Regions from separate parts of the Streptomyces sp. NBC_01244 genome, predicted to be linked through region 2. Evidence: riboswitches for the same ligand, from Rfam matches in the RefSeq annotation. Region 2 holds a riboswitch; the other holds the start of a gene.
What was found. Region 2 has a riboswitch for cobalamin ahead of OG247_RS29495 (energy-coupling factor ABC transporter permease). Riboswitches for the same ligand answer to the same signal wherever they lie in the genome.
Positions count from the first base shown of each region.

Region 1: it holds a riboswitch for cobalamin, as region 2 does, so the genes downstream of both, OG247_RS28420 (ribonucleoside-diphosphate reductase subunit alpha) here and OG247_RS29495 (energy-coupling factor ABC transporter permease) in region 2, are expected to answer to the same signal.

Region 1 covers NZ_CP108488.1:6,274,379-6,277,874, reverse strand. Annotated here, with positions in the region: gene OG247_RS28435 (carbon starvation CstA family protein) at 1-670, shown strand, start outside; gene OG247_RS28430 (YbdD/YjiX family protein) at 667-864, shown strand; gene OG247_RS28425 (GNAT family N-acetyltransferase) at 952-1,449, shown strand; cobalamin riboswitch at 1,516-1,644, shown strand; gene OG247_RS28420 (ribonucleoside-diphosphate reductase subunit alpha) at 1,805-3,496, shown strand, end outside.
Region 2 covers NZ_CP108488.1:6,514,926-6,518,421, reverse strand. Annotated here, with positions in the region: gene OG247_RS29510 (SsgA family sporulation/cell division regulator) at 16-423, shown strand; gene OG247_RS29505 (AMIN-like domain-containing (lipo)protein) at 608-1,075, shown strand; gene OG247_RS29500 (flavodoxin family protein) at 1,118-1,843, opposite strand; cobalamin riboswitch at 2,139-2,332, shown strand; gene OG247_RS29495 (energy-coupling factor ABC transporter permease) at 2,362-3,057, shown strand; gene OG247_RS29490 (energy-coupling factor ABC transporter substrate-binding protein) at 3,057-3,395, shown strand; gene cbiQ (cobalt ECF transporter T component CbiQ) at 3,399-3,496, shown strand, end outside.

The DNA of each region.
Region 1 (3,496 bases), 240 kb from region 2:
CGTGCACAAGTCCTTCAAGGACGTCAGCTGGAAGCCGGGCGTCTGGTTCGCCAGCGCGATCGTCGTCGGCGGCTGGGGCTACTTCCTGTGGGTCGGCGTCAAGGACCCGCTGGGCGGCATCAACCAGCTCTTCCCGCTGTTCGGCATCGCGAACCAGCTCCTCGCCGCGGTCGCCCTGGCCGTCTGCACCACCCTGCTGATCAAGTCCGGCCGGCTCAAGTGGGCCTGGGTGACGGGCGTTCCGCTCGCCTGGGACCTGGCCGTCACGCTCACCGCCAGCTACCAGAAGATCTTCTCCGACAACCCGAAGATCGGCTTCTTCGCGCAGCGGGACGTCTACCAGGACGGCATCGACGCGGGCAAGGTCCTCAAGCCCGCCAAGAACATGGACGAGATGCACACCGTCGTCACCAACGCCACGGTGGACGGCGTCCTGTCGGTGTTCTTCGCCCTGCTGATCATCATCGTGCTCGTGGACGCGGCCCGGACCTGCCTCCGGGCCATCCGCAAGCCCGAGTCGGTCACCCTGACCGAGGTCCCGTGGACCGAGTCCAGGCTCGTCGCCCCGGCCGGGCTCATCCCGACCGCCGAGGAGCGCGCGGAGCTCGCCGCGGCCGGCCTCGACTCGGGCGGGGGCCGGGTGGAGGACCCCGTGCGGGAACCGGCGTGACGCGCCTGCACCACGTGCTGAGCCGGGCCCGGTACTTCGTACGGGAGTTCTCGGGCGAGGCGGCCTACGACCACTACGTCGCCCACGCCCGTACGCACGACCCCGACGCCGAGGTCCAGTCGCGCCGGGCCTTCGAGCGGGCCCGTACGGACGCCCGCGAGGGCGATCCGCGCGAAGGGTTCCGCTGCTGCTGAGCCGGAGCGCCCCCGGGGCCGCCGCATCACCGTCCACCCGACGGAATGCGGCGGCCTCTTTCCTTGCCCTGTCGCACACTCGGAGCCATGGACATCATCATCAGGACGGCGGCGACCGCCGAATACGAAGAGCTCGCCGAGATCACCGCACGGGCCTACCTCGACGACGGACTGCTGACCTTCGGTGAGAAGGACCCCTACCTGGGCCGGCTGCGCGACGTCGCCGGCCGGGCCCCCGCCGGCGAGGTGCTCGTCGCGGAGTACGAGGGCACGCTGCTCGGCGGTGTGACCTTCGCCCCTCCCGGCAGCCCGCTGTGCGATATCGCGGGTCCCGGCGAGGCGGAGTTCCGGATGCTGGCCGTCTCCCCGGCGGCGCGCGGACGCGGCGCGGGCGAGGCCCTCGTACGGGCCTGCGTGAGCCGCGCCCGGGACCTGGAGGGCGTGGGCCACCTGGTGCTGTCGACCACCGAGAAGATGCTCGGGGCGCACCGGATCTACGACCGGCTGGGCTTCGTACGGACGCCGGAGCGGGACTGGTCCCCGGTTCCGGGCCTGCCGCTGCTGACCTACCGCCTGGAGCTCTAGGGCCGTACCGCCCACGGGGAGCGACACAACATGTGGGGGCTACCGCAAGCAGCGGCCCCCACATGTATGCTCATGCTCGCTGTCGTCGCAGGGGAATCCGGTGAGAATCCGGAACTGTCCCGCAACGGTATGAAATGCACCGACTCGCTCGGCGCATCCGCAAGTCCGAGGACCTGTCGACAGTGCGCCCGGCTCGACCGAACCGGGTGCAGACACGTCCGGGCCTCGCGGTTGGGCCGGTGGACGCCACGTGGCGCACGCGCACTGCCCTGCCAGGCACGCGCTCCCCCACGTGCGCCCCCTCGCGCCCCGCACCAAAGGTGTTCCCGGAGCCGAGCGAGGGAGAGCTCCCCCCGTGACCATCGCGCCTTCCGCACCGCGCGCCGAGTCCGACCCGTCCGCCTATGAGGGTCCGGGGGCCGCGCTCCTGCGCACGCTCACCGAGCTGACCGCCGATCTGCCCGACACCGACCCCGGCCGGGTCGCCGCCGCCGCGCTGCGCGGCCGCAGCGCCGCCGCCGACGAGGCGGAGCTCCGTACGCTCGCCACCGAGGCGGCCGCCGGGCTGATCTCCGAGGACCCGGCCTACTCCCGCCTCGCCGCCCGCCTGCTGACGCTGGCCGTGCGCGTCGAGGCCGCCGGCCAGGGCGCCACCTCCTTCTCCGGCTCCGTCGAGGTCGGCCACCGCGAGGGGCTGATCGCCGACCGCACCGCGGACTTCGTGCGCCTGCACGCGAACCGGCTCGACGCACTGGTCGGGCACGCGCTCGCCGAGGGCGCGGACGACCGCTTCGGCTTCTTCGGCCTGCGCACCCTGCACAGCCGCTACCTGCTGCGCCACCCGATCACCCGCCAGGTCATCGAGACCCCGCAGTTCTTCATGCTGCGCGTGGCCTGCGGCCTCGCCGAGAACGAGTCGGTCCAGGCCGTCGAGGAAGTGGCCTCGCTCTACCGGCTGATGAGCCGCCTCGACTACCTGCCCTCCTCCCCCACCCTCTTCAACTCCGGCACCCGGCACCCGCAGATGTCCTCCTGCTACCTGCTGGACTCCCCGCTGGACGAGCTCGACTCGATCTACGACCGCTACCACCAGATCGCGCGCCTCTCCAAGCACGCCGGCGGCATCGGCCTCTCGTACTCCCGCGTCCGCGCCCGCGGTTCGCTGATCCGCGGTACGAACGGCCACTCCAACGGCATCGTGCCGTTCCTGAAGACCCTCGACGCCTCCGTCGCCGCCGTGAACCAGGGCGGCCGCCGCAAGGGCGCCGCCGCCGTCTACCTGGAGACCTGGCACGCGGACATCGAGGAGTTCCTGGAGCTCCGCGACAACACCGGCGAGGACCAGCGCCGTACGCACAACCTGAACCTGGCCCACTGGGTGCCGGACGAGTTCATGCGCCGCGTGAACGCCGACGCCGCCTGGTCGCTGTTCTCCCCGGCCGACGTCCCCGAGCTGGTCGACCTGTGGGGCGACGCGTTCGACGCGGCCTACCGCAAGGCCGAGGAGTCGGGCCTGGCCCGCAAGACCATGCCCGCCCGCGACCTGTACGGCCGGATGATGCGCACCCTCGCGCAGACCGGCCAGGGCTGGATGACCTTCAAGGACGCCTCCAACCGCACGGCGAACCAGACCGCCGAGCCGGGCACCGTCGTCCACTCCTCGAACCTCTGCACCGAGATCATCGAGGTCACCAACGACGGCGAGACGGCCGTCTGCAACCTCGGTTCGGTCAACCTCGGCGCCTTCGTCCTGCCCGGGACGGGCGACGTGGACGGCGGCATCGACTGGGAGCGCCTGGACGAGACCGTCCGCACCGCGGTCACCTTCCTCGACCGCGTCGTGGACATCAACTTCTACCCGACCGAGCAGGCCGGCCGCTCCAACGCCCGCTGGCGCCCGGTGGGCCTGGGCGCGATGGGCCTCCAGGACGTCTTCTTCCAGCTGAAGCTGCCCTTCGACTCCCCCGAGGCGAAGGCCCTGTCCACGAAGCTCTCCGAGCGCATCATGCTCGCCGCGTACGAGGCCTCCTGCGACCTGGCCGAGCGC
Region 2 (3,496 bases):
GAGAGAGGCGCCCGCATGACCGGCACCGAACACCGCGTCCTGCCGCTCCGGCTCGAGGCCGCGACCGCGCCCGTCCCGGTGCGGGGCGTCTTCGTGTACCGCACCGAGCGGCCGTACGAGATCTCCCTCGACTTCGAGGGTGCCGGGATGCACCTCGCGCGCTGGGTCTTCTCCCGGGAACTGCTGCTCGACGGCCAGATCTGCGCCACCGGCGAGGGCGACATACAGGTGTGGCCGCGCTGGAAGGGCACCGAGCCGCGCGTCTTCCTCGCCTTCAGCAACGGCGAGCAGTCGTGCGTGGTGTCCGCCCGGGCCAAAGACGTACGGGAGCTGTGCCGCCGGATGACCGAGCTGGTGCCGCGCGGCCAGGAGCACCGGTACTACGACCTCGACGCCGAGCTGAGCGCCCTCCTGCCCAGCTGAACCGGGTAAACGCGATCAACCGGGTGAGCCCGGCGAACGCGGCGAACCCGGTGCAACCACGACCGTAGCGGGCGCGTCTTCACGGGTGACACCGTTCCCCGTCTCTCGGAATCGAGGGGACGCCATGAACCGTCCACGCCGCCGGCAGGCCACCGCACTGGGGTTGGGCGCACTGCTCTCCGCCATGCTCGCCTTCGCCGCCCCGGCCTCCGCCGCAGCCACGACCGCCGCCGCCACCACTACCGCCACCACGATCACTCCGCTCGTCGTCAATGCCCGCTGGGGCGGGCACTGCACGTACGACCGCGTGGTCATCGACCTGCAGGGATACGTACCCGAGGTCACCGTCACCCGCGTCCCGTCGCTGATCTACGACGGATCCGGCAAGCCCGTCCCGCTGCCCGGGCGGTACTTCCTGGAGATCCGCCTGCACCCCGCCGCCGGACACGACGACGCGGGCCGCAACGTCTACCGCGGGCCCAAACTCCTCAAGATCTACCTGCCCAAGCTGAAGGGCATCGCCCTGACCGGCGACTACGAGGGGTACGTCACCTTCGGCGCCGCCTTCGACACCAAGCCCGCCTACACCTCGTTCAAGCTGCACGCCCCGGAGCGCTTCGTCCTGGACATCGCGCACCCGAACGTCTGCTGAGCACGCCGGCGGGAGGAGTGAAGAGGGAGGCGGGACCGGGGGCTACCGGTGCTCGGGGTTCGGGAAGTCGAAGCGGCAGCCCGCGTCCCACAGGGAGCGCTGGTTGCCGTGCGCCGGCATCCCGCCGGACCGCTTGAGCAGAGCGGCCAGGTGCATGAGGTTCCAGCTCATGAAGGCCGTGTTCCGGTTGGTGAAGTCGTTCTCGGGTCCGCCGGATCCGGGGTCCAGGTACGAGGGCCCGGGTCCGGCCTCGCCGATCCATCCGGCGTCGGCCTGCGGGGGGATCGCGTAGCCGAGGTGCTGGAGGCTGTAGAGGATGTTCATGGCGCAGTGCTTGACGCCGTCCTCGTTCCCGGTGATCAGCGCCCCGCCCACGCGCCCGTAATAGGCGTACTGTCCCTGCTCGTTCAGGATCGAGGAGCAGGCGTAGAGCCGCTCGATGACCTGCTTCATCACCGAGCTGTTGTCCCCGAGCCAGATCGGGCCGCACAGCACGAGGATGTCGGCGTCCATGATCTGGCTGTAGAGCACCGGCCACTGATCGCTCTCCCAGCCGTGGTCGGTCATATCGGGCCAGACACCGGTGGCGATGTCGTGGTCGACGGCCCGGATGAGCGAGGTCCGGACCCCGGCCGCCTCCATCACCGCGCGGCTCTTGTCGATCAGGCCCTCGGTGTTGCTGGGCTCGGGCGATCGCTTGAGCGTGCAGTTGACGTAGACGGCGGTGAGGTCGGAGTAGTCGAAGGAGTGCGCGGTGTCGGTAGCCACCCGTCCAGCCTCTCCGGGGCCCGGCGCGGCCGCCACCGGGCCGCGCCCGTCCGGGCGACCGGGCGACCGGGCGACCGGCGCAGGCGATGAGGACCTCGCGGCCGGTTCGTCCGTACGGAAGGGCGCGCCGAAGCGGGCAGCCGGGCCCGGGCTGCCACGGATCCGTGGAACTCCGTTTCCACGCGGGGCCATTGAGGCAGACGGCAGCCGCACGGGCACACGGCGTGACGCACAAGCGGAATCCGGTCACCACCCGGCGCGATCGGGGCGGGTTGTGACCGGTCCGCGCGGCCGACTAGGGTCAGCGGGCCTTGGTGTTCGGGAAACCGGTGGGAAACCGGTGCGGCCCTCGCCACTGTGATCGGGAAGTCCGGCTCCACTCCTGCGGGAAAGCCACTGGGCTGCGCGGGAGGTTCCGCGCTGCCCGGGAAGGCGGAGCATGGACATCAACCCGTGAGCCAGGAGACCGGCCGGGGCGCGTTGTCCATCCACGAGGTGCTGGAGAGGTCTCCCTACTCATGCATATAGCCGAGGGGTTTCTGCCCCCTTTGCACGCGGTCGCCTGGGGCGCCGTGTCCGCCCCCTTCGTCGTCCACGGCGTCCGCTCGCTCACCCGCGAGGTGAAGGCCAACCCGGAGAGCACGCTGCTGCTCGGCGCTTCCGGAGCGTTCACTTTCGTCCTGTCCGCCCTGAAAATCCCCTCCGTGACGGGCAGTTGCTCGCACCCCACGGGCACCGGGCTCGGGGCGATCTTGTTCCGGCCGCCGATCATGGCGGTGCTCGGCACGATCACCCTGCTGTTCCAGGCCCTGCTGCTGGCGCACGGCGGGCTCACCACCCTCGGCGCCAACGTCTTCTCGATGGCCATCGCCGGCCCGTGGGCGGGCTACGCCGTCTACCGGCTGCTGCGGAAGTCCGGTCTCCCGCTGATGGTCACCGTGTTCTTCGGCGCCTTCTTCGCCGACCTGGTCACCTACTGCGTCACCAGCGTGCAGCTCGCCATGGCCTTCCCGGACCCGGCTTCCGGTTTCCCGGGCTCGCTCGCGAAGTTCGGGGGGATCTTCGCGGTCACCCAGATACCGCTGGCCGTGAGCGAGGGGCTGCTGACCGTCCTGGTGATGCGGCTGCTGATGGCGTCGAGCAAGTCGGACCTGGTCCGGCTGGGCGTCGCGAAGCTGACCTCCGCCCGTACCGAAGAGAAGGCGGCGGCCTGATGAGCGGGATGTCCAAGAACGCGAAGATCAACACGCTGCTGCTGCTCCTGGTGGCGGCGCTGGCCGTCCTGCCGCTCGCCCTGGGGCTGGGCGAGGGCAAGGAGGAGCCCTTCGCCGGCGCCGACGCGCAGGCCGAGGTGGCGATCACCGAGCTGAAGCCGGATTACGAGCCCTGGTTCTCCCCTCTGTACGAGCCCCCTTCCGGCGAGATCGAGTCCGCGCTGTTCGCCTTGCAGGCGGCGCTGGGCGCGGGCGTGCTCGCCTACTACTTCGGCGTCCGCAAGGGCCGCCGCCAAGGAGCGGCCGCCGCCGCTGCCGCCGCCGCCCCGGAGGCGTAGGCGGTGCTGCCGATCGACGTGGCCGCGCACGGCAGTCGCTGGCGCGGTCGGCACCCGCTGGAGAAGGCCCTGCTCGGGGTCGGGCTGACGGTCACCGCCGT